One region of the Bordetella tumbae genome, then DNA from elsewhere that is predicted to be linked to it. Evidence: predicted binding sites of a transcription regulator. Region 1 holds the regulator's gene; each other region holds the start of a gene.
What was found. The regulator LexA, encoded in region 1, represses DNA repair genes until DNA is damaged. The targets are predictions, from matches to a motif close to ACTGTATNNNNATACAGT.
Positions count from the first base shown of each region.

Region 2: a site for LexA is predicted at 2,402-2,419, ahead of recA (recombinase RecA). Genes of this name have one in related genera too.
Region 3: a site for LexA is predicted at 2,333-2,350, ahead of ACYVI2_RS04725 (PA0069 family radical SAM protein). Genes of this name have one in related genera too.

Region 1 covers NZ_BAAGVG010000025.1:202,876-207,949, reverse strand. The annotation lists gene uvrB (excinuclease ABC subunit UvrB) at 1-1,634, opposite strand, end outside; gene ACYVI2_RS27655 (amino acid aminotransferase) at 1,711-2,913, shown strand; gene lexA (transcriptional repressor LexA) at 3,762-4,463, shown strand; gene lon (endopeptidase La) at 4,580-5,074, opposite strand, start outside.
Region 2 covers NZ_BAAGVG010000004.1:87,141-92,214, reverse strand. The annotation lists gene ACYVI2_RS03740 (sensor histidine kinase) at 96-1,472, opposite strand; gene ACYVI2_RS03735 (response regulator) at 1,588-2,280, opposite strand; gene recA (recombinase RecA) at 2,513-3,580, shown strand; gene recX (recombination regulator RecX) at 3,655-4,230, shown strand; gene ACYVI2_RS03720 (LysR family transcriptional regulator) at 4,294-5,074, opposite strand, start outside.
Region 3 covers NZ_BAAGVG010000005.1:101,196-106,269, reverse strand. The annotation lists gene cysD (sulfate adenylyltransferase subunit CysD) at 1-720, shown strand, start outside; gene ACYVI2_RS04730 (sulfate adenylyltransferase subunit 1) at 741-2,042, shown strand; gene ACYVI2_RS04725 (PA0069 family radical SAM protein) at 2,357-3,616, shown strand; gene ACYVI2_RS04720 (hypothetical protein) at 3,629-4,117, shown strand; gene ACYVI2_RS04715 (EamA family transporter) at 4,213-5,074, opposite strand, start outside.

The DNA.
Region 1 (5,074 bases):
TGGATCAAGCTGCGCTCCGAACGCAGGAAACCTTCTTTGTCGGCGTCGAGAATGGCGACCAGTGACACCTCAGGGATATCCAGCCCCTCGCGCAGCAAGTTGATCCCGACCAACACATCAAAGGTGCCCAGCCGCAGATCACGAATGATCTCGACGCGCTCGACCGTGTCGATATCGGAGTGCAAATAGCGGACACGAACACCGTGCTCGGACAGATAGTCTGTCAGGTCTTCGGCCATACGCTTGGTCAAGGTCGTCACCAGCACGCGTTCCTGCGCAGCTACACGCACCTTGATTTCGCCCAGCAAATCGTCGACCTGAGTGCGCGCGGGCCGCACCTCCACCTGCGGGTCTACCAGCCCGGTAGGCCGCACGACTTGCTCGACCACATTGTCGGCGTGTTCTTGCTCATATGCCGCAGGCGTCGCCGAAACGAACACGCACTGACGCATACGCGCCTCGAACTCCTCCAGTTTCAACGGCCGATTATCCAGGGCCGAGGGCAGCCTGAAACCGTATTGCACCAAGGTCTCTTTGCGCGCCCTATCACCCCGATACATCCCCCCCAACTGCCCTATCGTGACGTGGCTTTCGTCGATGAACATCAATGCATCGGAGGGCAGATAATCAATCAGCGTGGGTGGCGGCTCGCCCGCCGCGGCACCCGACAAGTGGCGAGAATAGTTTTCGATACCTTTGCAAAACCCGAGCTCTTGCAGCATCTCCAAATCGAAACGCGTACGCTGCTCAAGCCGCTGCGCCTCGACAAGTTTGCCGTCAGCAGTCAGGAATTTCAGGCGCTCGCGCAGCTCTTCTTTGATCGTCTCGATGGCGCGCAACACGGTATCACGCGGCGTGACATAGTGCGAACCAGGATAGACAGTAAAGCGGGGAACCTTTTGACGTACGCGCCCGGTCAGCGGATCGAACAACTCCAACGTCTCGATCTCGTCATCAAATAGCGCCAGGCGCAATGCCAATTCCGGGCTTTCCGCCGGGAAAATATCGATCGTCTCCCCGCGCACACGGAATGTGCCACGGGTGAAATCCGCGTCGTTGCGCGTGTACTGCATGGCGACCAGGCGCGCCAATATTTCGCGCCGCGAGATGCGATCGCCGGAACGCAGAATCAACACCATCGCGTGATAATCGCCCGGATTACCGATACCGTAGATACACGAGACAGTTCCCACAATCACCGTGTCGCGCCGCTCGAGCAGGCTCTTGGTTGCGGACAGGCGCATCTGCTCGATATGTTCGTTGATGGACGAATCCTTTTCAATGAACAGGTCGCGTGTGGGGACGTAGGCCTCGGGCTGATAGTAGTCGTAGTACGACACGAAATACTCGACGGCGTTCTTGGGAAAGAACTCGCGCATTTCGGCGTACAACTGCGCCGCCAAGGTCTTGTTTGGCGCCAATACCAACGCAGGCCGGCCGAGCCGGGCGATGATGTTGGCCATGGTGTAGGTCTTGCCAGAACCCGTCACACCCAGCAAGGTTTGGCACATCAAACCGTCTCGAATGCCATCGCTCAGCCCTTCGATCGCGCCAGGCTGGTCGCCAGCAGGCGGATACGGCTGATACAAATGAAAGGGGCTGTCGGGGAAATCGACGAATCCAGGAGCTGTCATGCTAGACTGTCTGAGGGTAAACCCCTCATTATCCACAGCAGTGCCTTCCGCGTCTATCTACCCTTAGCGAATCCTCATGAGCTCTCTTTTCGATTCCGTCGAACTTGCGCCGCGCGACCCCATCCTGGGTCTGAACGAACAGTACAACGCCGACACCCGCCCCGGTAAAGTCAATCTGGGCGTGGGCGTGTACTACGATGACGACGGTCGCATTCCCCTGCTGGCTGCTGTGCGCAAGGCCGAAATTGCGCGTATCGAAGCGGCCGCCGCGCGCGGCTATCTGCCTATCGAGGGCATTGCCGGCTACAACAAGGGCGCTCAAACGCTGTTGCTGGGCGCTGATTCCCCGCTGGCCGCCGAAGGCCGCGTGTTGACCACCCAGGCCCTGGGCGGCACCGGCGCACTGAAAATCGGCGCAGATTTCCTGCGTCAATTGCTGCCCCAGTCCAAAGTGCTGATCAGCAATCCCAGCTGGGAAAACCACCGCGCCCTGTTCGAACGCGCGGGCTTCCCGGTCGATACCTACGCCTATTACGACGCCGCGACGCACGGCCTGGATTTCCAGGGCATGCTGGCCTCGCTGCAGGCCGCCCCTGAACAGACCATCGTGGTGTTGCACGCTTGCTGCCACAACCCGACTGGCGTTGATCCTACGGCCGAGCAGTGGCAACAAATCGCCCAGATCGTCAAGTCTCGCAAGCTGGTGCCGTTCCTGGACATCGCTTACCAAGGCTTTGGCGCCGGCCTGCAAGAGGACGCCGCCGTCGTACGCTTGTTTGCAGATCTGGGCCTGACGATGCTGATCAGCTCGTCGTTCTCGAAATCGTTCTCGCTGTATGGCGAGCGCGTGGGCGCCCTGACGGTGGTCGCGGGCAACCAAGACGAAGCCAAGCGTGTGCTGAGCCAGCTCAAGCGCGTGATCCGCACCAACTACTCCAACCCGCCCACGCACGGCGGCACGGTGGTGTCGTCGGTGTTGAACACGCCCGAGCTGTATACGCTATGGGAACAGGAACTCGCCAGTATGCGTGACCGCATCCGTCTGATGCGCGAACAACTGGTCGACAAAATCAAGGCAGCAGGCGCCTCGCAAGACTTCAGTTTCGTACGCGAGCAGCGCGGCATGTTCTCGTATTCGGGCCTGACCTCGGCACAAGTCGACACCCTGCGCGAAGAACACGGCATCTACGCCGTGTCCAGCGGCCGCATCTGCGTCGCTGCGCTCAACAGCCACAATATCGATACAGTGGCCAAGGCTATCGCAGCGGTCATCAAATAAACAGCAGGCGCACTCTCACCTGACTGAAGGACCCGGACGCAAGAACGGGTCCTTTTCTTTTTTGTCGCCGGGCCGCCCCAAGATAAAAACGCCCCCCTCGGGGGGCAGCAAGCCGAAGGCGCAGCGTGAGGGCATTTTTATCGCTGTTCGTGTGGTGGGCGGTTGCTGCTCTTGATTGTCTCTCTGAAGGCGTCCCTGTCGCGTGCCTGAGCGTGGCGCCGGGCCTATCGCACGGACTCGGCCCATGAGCAGGGGCCTCGGTCCGCTGCGCGGACTAAATCCGTGCTCAACGGCCCGGCACCACGCCCAGGCACGCGACAGGGACTCATGATGAGGGAATGCAACGAGGGCTAATGGCCATCAGCTGTTTGTTGAAGCCGACTTTGGCAATGCGATGGGTTGAGCTAGCGCCACCCGCCTAGCCTGAACGTCACTCAACAGCGTTGATACAGCAAAGCGCATGACATCCGTCAATGGCAGACATTGCGAGCAGGAGGTCGGCGTGTAAAAGCCCCGCCGGGCCGTTGAGCCGCGATTTAGCCCGCGAAGCGGGCCGAGGCCCCTGCTCATGGGCCGAGTCGCGGCGATAGGCCCGGCGGGGCTTTTACACGCCGATCTCCTGCGCCAAAAGAACTCCACTCTACGCATGCCACAGACCGCACAACCATGACATCCAAAAAAGACGTCACGCCTTCGGCTTGCTCCCCCCCCGAGGGGGCGCTTTTTGCCGGTACATACCAATGCATATCGTTCCCGCAGTCCTATTCGTCGCCACGTGACTTGCTTTTTTATATAGGCTCGTCCAAAATCCTGCTGTATATTCATACAGTCCGAAGCGGATCATTGCCATGGCTACCAAACTCACCGAGCGCCAACAGGAAATCCTGAACCACATCCGGCAAACGGTGGCACGCACCGGCTTTCCTCCTACTCGTGCCGAAATTGCCCGAGCATTGGGTTTTCGTTCTCCCAATGCCGCCGAGGACCACCTCAAGGCTCTCGCGCGCAAGGGGGCCATCGAGTTGACGGCCGGCGCATCACGCGGTATCCGGCTGATAGAGTCCATTGACCCCGCCACCTCTTCTCATGGTCACGCCACATCGCCTGCCGGCGTTGCAGCGCCATCGAGCCTCGCCAGGTTCGCCGCGGACGCGGTGAGCCGCCTATTGCTGCCGCTGGTAGGCCGCGTGGCAGCAGGCAGCCCCATTCTGGCTGCCGAGCATGTCGAGCGCGAGGTCGGCGTGGATCCTGGACTGTTTGCCCAGACGCCCGACTACCTGCTGAAAGTACGCGGCATGAGTATGCGCGACGCAGGGATCCTCGAAGGCGATCTGCTCGCCGTCAAGCGAGCCACCGAGGCACGCAATGGCCAGATCGTCGTTGCCCGCCTGGGCGACGACGTTACGGTAAAACGCCTGCAACACCGCCAAGGACACATCGAGCTCCTGCCTGAAAATCCAGATTTCTCGCCCATCGTGGTGGATGGGACACTAGACTTTGCGCTTGAGGGCATTGCTGTTGGCCTGATCCGCACGCAGGCACTGCATTAATTAACCGCCATACTTGCTGCCCCTCCAGCAGCAAAAAGCCCCCGAACTCATGCGAGTTGCAATGAATTCGGGGGCTTTGGTGTCATACCGATGGTATGACACGAACCGCTGAAGTCTTAATGCTTGAACACAGGATCACCCGGCGCAGCGGTTTCCGCTGCTTTGGCGACCAAGGGCTCCTTGACGACTTCTTCGTCGGACAGTGGCTCGGGCTGGCGTTCCAGCGCCAGCTCAAGCACCTTGTCGATCCAACGCACCGGCACGATCTCGAGGTGGTTTTTGACGTTGTCCGGAATGTCGGCCAAGTCTTTGACGTTCTCCTCGGGAATCAGCACTGTCTTGATACCACCACGGTGCGCAGCCAGCAGTTTTTCCTTTAGGCCACCGATCGGCAAGACCTCGCCACGCAAGGTGATTTCACCCGTCATTGCCACATCAGCGCGCACCGGAATACGCGACAAAGCCGAGACCATGGCTGTGGTGATGGCGATACCCGCCGATGGGCCGTCCTTCGGCGTAGCGCCTTCGGGGACGTGAACGTGCATGTCGTGCTTTTCGAACACGCTGTCGGCAAAACCCAGACGACGCGCACGCGAGCGTACGACAGTACG
Region 2 (5,074 bases), on a different contig from region 1:
TACTTACTTGAATCTTAATTTTGAAACAAAACGTGTTTTTTTGGTGTTTTTCCCAGCGTTTTTACCCGATCCGGGTCTGTTCATCAGGGATATCCCTAGACCGGAAAATCAGCGTTTTCCTGCCTACCGTGTAAGGGAAACAACACACGGATGCATGCGCCGGGCAGATCCGAGTGAGCGGTGCCCTCAAGGATTTGCACTTGTGCGTGATGTTTTTGAGAAATCTCACGCACAATGGCCAGCCCGAGGCCGCTGCCTTCAGCTTGGGTCCCCAGCACGCGATAAAAACGGTCAAAGACGCGTTCGCGTTCTTCGGGGGGGATGCCTGGACCGGAGTCCTCGACTTCCAGGATGGCATGTGTGGTGCTGCTGCTGACACGGACGGTGATATGCCCGCCCGATGGGGTATAGCGCAGCGCGTTGTCCACCAGATTATTGAGCAGCTCGGCGAGCAAGATATCGTTGCCGTCGATCATGACTGGCGTGTCTGTGCCTTCAAATCCTAAATCGGTATTGAGCGAGAGCGCTTGGTGCACCCATTGCAAGGTCTGCTCATGCGCGATGGCATTCAGGTCGGCGGGTACCAATTCGACTGAATGGGGGTTTTCGGCGCGCGCCAGTAATAGCAGCTGATTCACGAGGCGAGTGGCGCGTTCCGAGCCCATGATCAGTTGACGCAGACTCGCCTGCATTTCGTCGGGGCTGGCGTCTCGCAGGGCTAACTCGGCCTGAGTACGCAGGCCCGCCAAGGGCGTCTTTAACTGATGCGCGGCGTCAGCGACAAAACGTCGTTGCGCCTGTACGTTCGAGGACAGACGATCCAGCAATTCATTCATGGCGCCGACCAGAGGTGCGATTTCCGACGGGGCAGCGCCCTCGTCGATGGGCGACAGATCGTCGGGGCGGCGAGCTCTCAGGCGCTGTTGCAGGGCGTTGAGAGGAGCGACGCCTCGTGACAGGCCGAACCACACCAGCAGCACCGCGACGGGCAGCACGATGAATTGCGGAATGATGACGCCTTTGATGATGTCATTGGTTAATTCGGTCCGCTTTTCCATGGTTTCGGCGACCACGAGCAGCACGGGCTGAGTTTGCGGGATGTGCAGGTCGACCCAGGTGTAGGCCAGCCGTACGCCGAACCCGCGCAACGTGTCTTCGGCATATAGGACAGTGCCGGGCTGTGGCGGTCCGAGATCGGGGGGCAACGGCAGGCCTTTATCCCCGCCCAGCACCTCGCCGTGACTGCCCTGGGCCAGCCAGAATACGCTGTCGGTCTCACCGGGATGCAGCACGTCGCGCACAGAATCATTGATTTGCAGGACGGCGCGTCCGCCCTGCGCATGTACATGGCGCGACAGAATATGCAGGTTCTGCGCCAGCGCTCGATCGTAAGGGACGTTGGCGATGTTCTGCGCCACCACGTAGGTGATGGCCACGCTCATTGGCCACAGCAGGAACAGGGGAGCCAGCATCCAGTCGAGGATTTCTCCCAGCAACGATCGCTGGGGGGGCGCAAAGCTGGGGCCTTTCGCCCCGCCGCGCATGGCGTCCAGGGCTTCTTGGTTCAGCGACTCGTGCGCAGCTGGCTCAGTGGGTGAGGTGGCTGGCGGCACCTTGGTCCCGTTCAAGGCAATAACCCAGGCCGCGTACCGTGATGATTTTGACTCCGCTAGGCTCGAGTTTTTTACGCAGCCGATGCACATAGACCTCGATGGCGTTGGTGCTGACCTCTTCGCCCCATTCGCACAGGTGGTCGACGAGCTGGGTTTTGCTGACCATGCGGCCACTGCGGGTCAGCAAGATCTCCAGCAGGCTGACTTCGCGTGCGGATAAATCCAATGTCTGCTCATCGACCAGTGCGACACGCCCCGTCTGGTCAAACACCAGGCGGCCATGGCGCAATAATGTGGCTCCGCCGCCAGCACCGCGCCGTGTCAGGGCGCGCACACGGGCCTCCAGCTCGGATAGGGCGAACGGTTTGGCCATGTAATCGTCAGCGCCCAGATCCAGCCCTTTGACGCGTTGCTCGACACTATCGGCCGCTGTCAGGATCAGGACCGGCATCGCCGAGTTGCGCGCACGCAACCTGCGCAGGACCTCGAGTCCGGTGAGTTGAGGGAGTCCCAGGTCTAAAATGAGCAGGTCAAAAGGCTGGGCGGCGAGGGCGGAGTCGGCGGCGGCGCCGTCACTGACGGCGTCAACGGCGTAACCATTGTGGCGCAATGAGCGGGACAGGCCATCGGCCAGGATGCTGTCGTCTTCGGCGATAAGGATGCGCATGCAGTGAAAGCGGGGCAAAAGCCGTTAAGGGCGCGCGACACCGGGTGGTGTTCGTGCGCAGGCATTCTGGCACAGCATCGGCTGATTGCCCATCCTGGGAATCCCTGGAAAAATATGGCACACTGGATTTATATACAGTACAATCGAATGCAATAATCGCCGCTTCGACGTGCAGCGCTTTGCCGCACGTTAAACCTCACAGCGTCAACATCATTTAGCCACGGGAAACCACATGGACGACAAAACCAGCAAAGCAGCCGCCTCGGAAAAGGCCAAGGCGCTGGCCGCCGCGCTTTCGCAAATCGAAAAGCAGTTTGGCAAGGGCTCGATCATGCGTTACGGCGATAACGAAGTCGAACACGACATCCAGGTCGTGTCGACGGGCTCGCTGGGGCTTGATATCGCGTTGGGCGTGGGTGGCTTGCCGCGTGGGCGCGTGATCGAGATCTACGGCCCTGAATCGTCGGGCAAGACCACGCTCACGCTGCAGGTCATCGCAGAAATGCAAAAAATCGGCGGCACCTGCGCATTCGTCGACGCAGAACACGCACTCGACGTGCAGTACGCCTCGAAACTGGGCGTCAACCTCACCGATCTGCTGATTTCGCAGCCCGATACCGGCGAGCAGGCCCTGGAAATCACAGACGCGCTGGTGCGTTCGGGTTCGGTGGATCTGATCGTGATCGACTCGGTCGCCGCGTTGGTGCCCAAGGCCGAAATCGAAGGTGAAATGGGCGATTCGCTGCCCGGTCTGCAGGCTCGCCTGATGAGCCAGGCGCTGCGCAAGCTGACCGCTACCATCAAGCGCACCAACTGCATGGTCATCTTCATCAACCAGATCCGGATGAAGATCGGCGTCATGTTCGGCAACCCGGAAACGACTACCGGCGGTAACGCCCTCAAGTTCTATTCCTCTGTGCGCCTGGACATCCGCCGCATCGGCTCCATCAAAAAAGCCGAAGAAGTCGTCGGTAACGAAACGCGCGTCAAAGTCGTTAAAAACAAGGTCTCGCCTCCATTCAAGCAGGCCGAGTTCGACATCATGTATGGCGCCGGCATCTCGCGCGAGGGCGAAATCATCGACCTGGGCGTGCAAGCGGGCGTGGTCGACAAATCCGGCGCCTGGTACAGCTACAACGGCACCCGCATTGGTCAGGGCAAGGACAATGTCCGTGAATACCTGAAAGAGCGTCCCCAACTCGCCATCGAGATCGAGAACAAGGTGCGTGAAAACCAAGGCATCGTCAGCCGTGCTGCGACATTCCCGGCTAGTGAGGCCGAGACTACCGACGCAGAATGATTCGTCAGCGGGGTTCTTCGTGGCCACGTCGCGGCTCGTCTTCACGCGAGCCTGACGACGGAGGATTTGAGACGATGAACCGCTCTCGTGCGGACAGCGGTGGCGAAAATCGCCGAGTGCTGTCTGCACAAGAAGACGATTTCGAAACCCAAGGCAAACTCCCGGCTCGGGATAATGATTTCGAGACATTGAGCAAGCCCAAACCGCGTGGACCTAGCCTAAAGGCCCGCGCGGTGGGTTATCTGTCGCGTCGCGAATACGCGCGCAATGAGTTGGCGCGCAAGCTCCAGCCTTATGCCGAAGACGCTTCCGACATCGAGCCGGTGCTCGATGCACTGGAAAAAGAGGGCTGGTTATCTACCGAGCGATTTGCGCAGAGCCTGGTGCATCGTCGTGCCGGGCGGCAGGGCACGGCACGCATTGTGCAGGAATTGCGTCAGCACGGCGTAGCCGAGGATCAGGTCGCGCAACTGCGCGATGACCTGCGCGCCACCGAATATCAGCGTGCGCTCGAGGTTTGGCGCAAGCGTTTTTCCGCCAAACCCGTCGATCGTAACGAGTACGCCAAACAGGCCCGCTTTCTGGCTGGCCGAGGGTTCGCTCATGATGTGATTCGGCGTCTATTGGGCGACGAGCGTGACGATGATTGATCAAGAGCGGCTCAGTTTTTCTTGACCTAAGGCCCCAAAAATCGGTGAGGCATTCATACGTTCTTATCCCAAGCTACCGGCAAAACGCCGTGCGTAGTCTTCACGTTTGAATGCCTCGATCACGAAGTCGATGAAGACTCGCGTCTTGCTCGGGAGCAGGTCGCGACTCGCATAGTAGAGCGAGATTGCGCCCGCATCGGCCCACCAGCGCGGCAAAACTCGCACAAGCTCCCCCGACTCCAATCCTGCTAGAACATCAGGGACGGCCAGCATGGCGACCCCCAAGCCTAGCTGCACCGACTCCCTCAGCGCGGCAGGGTCGTTGACCACTAAAGTTTCGCGCATCAATGCGGCAACCTGATCACCTTGCGCGTCGCGCATGTTCCAGGTACGGATGCGGCCCGACTTAAGTGAACGCATGACGATTCCATCCAGCTCAATCAGCCCGGATGGGTCAACCGGTGCTGTGCGCCGGGCCAGATAGGCAGGAGATGCGACGGCGATGATATGCGCTGGTGCCAATGTCCGGGCGACCATGCCGGGCGCGAGCTCGAAGCCACCACCAATAGCGGCGTCGTAGCCTTCGGCGATCAGGTCCACCGCGCGGTTCTCGAAATGCCACTCGGGCTTGATACGAGGGTAGCGCTGCAAGAAGTCCGGCAGTAGCGGCAAAATGTGGCTCATCCCGATGGTTGGCGGCAGGCTGATCTTGAGCACACCCGCAGGCTGTCCGTCGTCTGCCGATACTGAGGCAATGGCGTTTTGCAAAGACTCCAGATTGCCGCCGATCGCGCTCAGGAACGCCTCACCCGCCTCGGTCAGCGTCAGTTTGCGGGTTGAACGA
Region 3 (5,074 bases), on a different contig from region 1:
ATCGACACGGGCCATAATTTTGACGAAGTGATTGCATTTCGCGATCAACGTGCCGCCGAGCTGGGTGAGACCCTGATCGTGCGCAGCGTTGAGGACTCCATTCGCCGCGGCAGTGTGGTGTTGCGACGCGAGACCGACTCACGCAACGCCGCACAAGCAGTCACGCTGCTGGAGTCGATCGAAGAGTTCGGCTTTGATGCATGTATCGGCGGCGCACGTCGCGACGAAGAAAAGGCGCGTGCGAAAGAGCGTATTTTTTCGTTCCGCGATGAGTTCGGTCAATGGGACCCCAAGGCTCAGCGCCCCGAGTTGTGGAATCTCTTCAACACCCGTGTGCACAAGGGCGAAAACATGCGGGTGTTTCCGATTTCGAACTGGACCGAATTGGATGTGTGGCAATACATCCAGCGCGAACAGTTGGCGCTGCCGTCGATCTACTACAGCCATCAACGCGACGTCGTGCGCCGCAAGGGCCTGCTCGTGCCCGTGACGCCGCTGACGCCGCCGCAGGACGGCGAGCAAGTCGAAAACCTGGCCGTGCGATTTCGCACGGTGGGCGATATCTCTTGCACGTGCCCCGTGGCGTCTGATGCTGCCGATCCCTTGGCCATTATTGCCGAGACAGCTGTGACCGATATTACCGAGCGCGGTGCGACGCGCATGGATGACCAGACTTCCGAGGCCTCGATGGAGCGCCGCAAGAAAGAAGGCTATTTCTGAACTGATTACCGGACTTCGACATGAATGCTGTGAATGACTCTTTTTTGCCGGACACCGACAATGGTGTTCTGCGTCTGATTACGGCCGGCTCGGTAGATGACGGTAAATCGACCTTGATCGGGCGTTTGCTGTATGACAGCAAGGGCGTGTTTGCCGATCAGCTGGATGCGATCTCCCGCGCTAAATACAAGCGCGTGGCGGGTGACGGGATTGATTTCTCGTTGTTGACTGACGGCCTGGAGGCCGAACGTGAGCAGGGAATTACGATCGATGTGGCCTACCGCTATTTCTCGACCCCGCTGCGCAAGTTCATCGTGGCCGATGCCCCGGGGCACGAGCAGTACACACGCAATATGGTGACCGGCGCATCGACCGCCGATGCCGCGATCATCCTGATCGACGCGACGCGGGCTGCCGATGGCCAACTGCTGACGCAGACCAAGCGCCATAGCACCATTGCTCATTTGCTCGGCATTCGCCATATCGTGGTGGCGGTCAACAAGATGGATCTGGTTGACTGGGATCAAGCGGTATTCGAACGCATCCGTGATGCGTATGCGGAGCTCGCGCGCCGCCTGAATATCGCGCACTATCACGTGCTGCCGTTGTCAGCGCTCGAAGGCGACAACGTCGTCAATCGTTCGGATAAAACGCCGTGGTATGACGGCCCGCCGCTGTTGAGTCTGCTGGAACAGCTGGGTGGCACCGATAGCGAAGCAGCCGTGCGTCCATTGCGGTTTCCCGTCCAATGGGTGTCGCGTCATGGTGGCGATAGTGCAGAGGATTTTCGTGGTTATGCCGGCCGTATCGCCAGTGGCGAATTGCGTCCCGGCGATGACGTGGTGATTCAGCCGTCCGGCGTTGCCGCGCGTGTGAAAGAGGTTCTGGCATTCGATCGCGCTGTAGACGTCGCGGTTGCCGGTGATTCCGTCACTGTCGTGCTGGATCGCGATGTGGATGTGTCGCGCGGCGATGTGTTGTCGCATGCTGCAGCCCCCGCGCGCGTGGGGCGTGAGTTCGAGGCGGAGTTGTGCTGGTTGGATACGCAAGCCTTGAATCCCGCTCGCAAGTATTTGCTCAAGCATGGCACGCGTCTGACGTCGGCCAAGATTCGCGGCGTGTTGACGCATCGTGATATTCACGAGTTGCAAGAAGTCGAAAACCACAGCGGCACCTTGAACATGAATGAGATTGGCCGTGTGTCGTTTGCGACGCGTGAAGCATTAGCGGTCGATCGTTATACCGATGCGCCGGCAACGGGAGCATTCATTCTGATCGACGAGGCAACACATCAAACTGCAGCTGCAGGCATGCTGCGTTAAGTCGTCGCCTGTCTTCGAGCGAGTCAGAATTCATCACACACTGCTCGTGAGTTCGATTCGAACTGGCGTCGCTGTCTGAATGCCCAGGCCGTGATTCTTGTTGGGACGAAAATGAGCCTCATTGGCCGCCGCCCGTAGGGGAGGCGGCCTGTTGTTTTTAGGCTAAACCCAATATCCATGCGGGTTTCCGGCCGATTTCCAAAGTATGAAATCGATTCTTCAGACGGCGGGCCCGTCTTGGGGTAAAGTGAGATTTCGCTCGATGAGGGCATTTGGGGCTTGCTGAAAGTACTGGTTTTTTGTACAGTACTTTCATGGAACGCACCAATCACGTTTTTCCCGCCGGTTCTGGGTCCCCGGCTGCCGCCCCCGCCGCCTTGCGCGGCCGGGGAGCGGTTACTAATGTTCGGCATCGATTCGAACAGACCGAGCGTGAGCCCGCCGATGACGGCTGGTCCAGTGGTCAGGTGGCGGCTTCCCAGGACGATGTCTCTGATGCCGATATCGCCGGTGGTTACATTCCCATCGTTGCCGAATCGACACTCAAGACCACAGTGACGTCCGAACAGGCGCGCAAGCTCCTGTCACGTAACGATTCTCCCGATATTCCCTTTGATGTAGCCGTGAACCCCTATCGTGGGTGCGAGCATGGCTGCGTTTATTGTTACGCCCGGCCGACTCACGCCTACCTGGGGTATTCCCCCGGGCTGGATTTCGAGACGCGCCTGATCGCCAAGGCCAATGCCGTCGATGTGTTGCGAACCGAGCTGTCGCGCCCGGGATATCGCGTCTCGCCGATCAATATCGGCTCGGCGACGGATGTATATCAGCCCATCGAGCGCGAATGGCAATTGACGCGCGGTGTGCTCGAGCTTTTGCTGCAAACGCGGCATCCCGCCACGATCGTCACCAAAAACGCCCTGATTGAACGTGATCTGGATCTGTTACAGCCCTTGGCAGAACAACGGTTGATTACGGTGTACGTCAGCGTCACGACCCTGGATACAGAGATGGCGCGCACCCTCGAGCCGCGTGCGTCTGCCCCTTGGAGACGCATTCAGGCCGTGCGCACCCTGGCCAACGCCGGGGTGCCTGTGGGTGTGCTGGTGGCGCCCATTATTCCGTTTATCAACGACGAGTCTCTCGAACGCATCTTGCAGGACGCACGCCAGGCAGGCGCCTGCTATGCCAGCTATACCGTGCTGCGCTTGCCCTGGGAGGTCAAGGCCGTTTTCCAGGAATGGCTGGAGGCCCATTTCCCCGATCGCGCGCAACGCGTGCTGCACCGCATCGAGGATATGCGCAATGGCCGACGCAACGACCCTCAATTTGGCACGCGTATGCGCGGCACGGGCCTGTGGGCCAATTTGCTGCGCCAGCGTTTCAACTTGGCCGTACGCAAACTGGGGTTGAATACCACTCGTCCCCAGTTGGTCACGCATTTGTTCCAAGCGCCCAGGGCGGTCAGCCCGGCGTCCTCTGTCTCGGCTGCTTCGGTAGCAGGGCAGGGTTCATCCCGGCAATCGAAATCCTCGTCGCCGCTTTCGTCTTCACCGCAGTTAGCGCTGTTCTAACCGGAGCCTTTCATGTCCACTGCCACGCTTGCTTCCGATACCGTTGTTTCTTTGCCTTCGCGGCTGCCGACCTGGGTGCCACGCATTTTGGCGCGAGCCGCGGTCGGCGTGCTGCGTCAGCCCGCCAAATGGCCTTTTTCTTCTGGTTTGTCTCAGGGGCGTCATCGCGCCTTGGCGCCAGCTGCGCAATCGGATGTCATCGGTTCTTCCGCCGTTGCCCAGCCGATAGACGCACCGGCCGTTGATGTTCAGCCAGTCGTTCAGCCGACGCCAGCTGCTCGGATTTCTCAGCCGATCGTGAGTGCTGCTCAGGCCCAAATGTCCGCCGCTGCACTCCCGATGGATACGATGGCCGCGCACAGCCAGTCCATGGGGACGGCCAGCCGAGCCTTGAGCCAGGGCGTGACCATGCGCCAAATGGTGGGCGATGTCTTGCTGGTCGCGATGTGGGGAGCGTTGATTCCGGGGTTGATGTGGCTGGGGGCGGCCGCTGGGTTTTGAGCTTTCCCGCGCTGAGGGTGAGTGGGCCCTATACGGCAGTTTTCCCTAAGGCGTCCAGACCTCATCTGCGCAGCAGCGGCTGTTCGGAAACGCTTCTAACTAGACCCGAGCAGGATAACGCCCGCCAGAATGGCCAAGCATCCCAGTAGCCGTCCGACGCCGACTTTTTCCCTCAGGAGAAACATGCCGGCGAGGGTGCCCAGCATCATCGACATTTCCCGGGCAGGGGCGACCAGGCTTAACGGTGCGCCGTTGCGCAGGGCATAGAGCACCAGGATATAGCCCAGCGGCGACAGCAGACCGACGGCCCATGCGAGGCGCCAATATCCCCGCATGGCTTGCCAATTTTCCGCACGGCGCTTCATGACGTGTGGCGCCATCATGACGGTACGCGTGGCACACGTGAACCAGTCAAAGAGCACCGGCATGATTAACAGCACCTTGACGCCATAGGCGTCTACGACGGTATACGTCGCGATGAACAGGCCGATGACGATGCCCCAGCGCACCCCCAGCCATGCCTGAGGCTGGCGGAATAACGACAGTTTGCCTTGCGTAGCAATCAGCAGCACGCCGCCGACGACGCACAGCATACCGATGATCCCCGTTGTCGTTGCGGGCTCACCCAGTAGTAAAAAGGCGCCGGTGGTAGACAAGAGCGGGCCCGTGCCGCGGGCAATGGGATATACCACCGACAGATCCGCGACCTGATAGCCGCGTTGCAGACAGAGGCTGTAACCCAGATGCAGGGCGCTGGACGCCAGGATGCACACAATGACGGGCCAGCTCCAGACCATCCCTTCGTGCAGCAGGATCCATATCACCCAGGGGGCGTATAACAGGGTGGCGCATAGCCCATAGGCAAAGACAAATACTGGCCCCACCATCGCGGCCCGCTTGGCCAACAGATTCCACGAGGCGTGGGCCATGGCCGCCAAAACGACCAATATCAGGGAC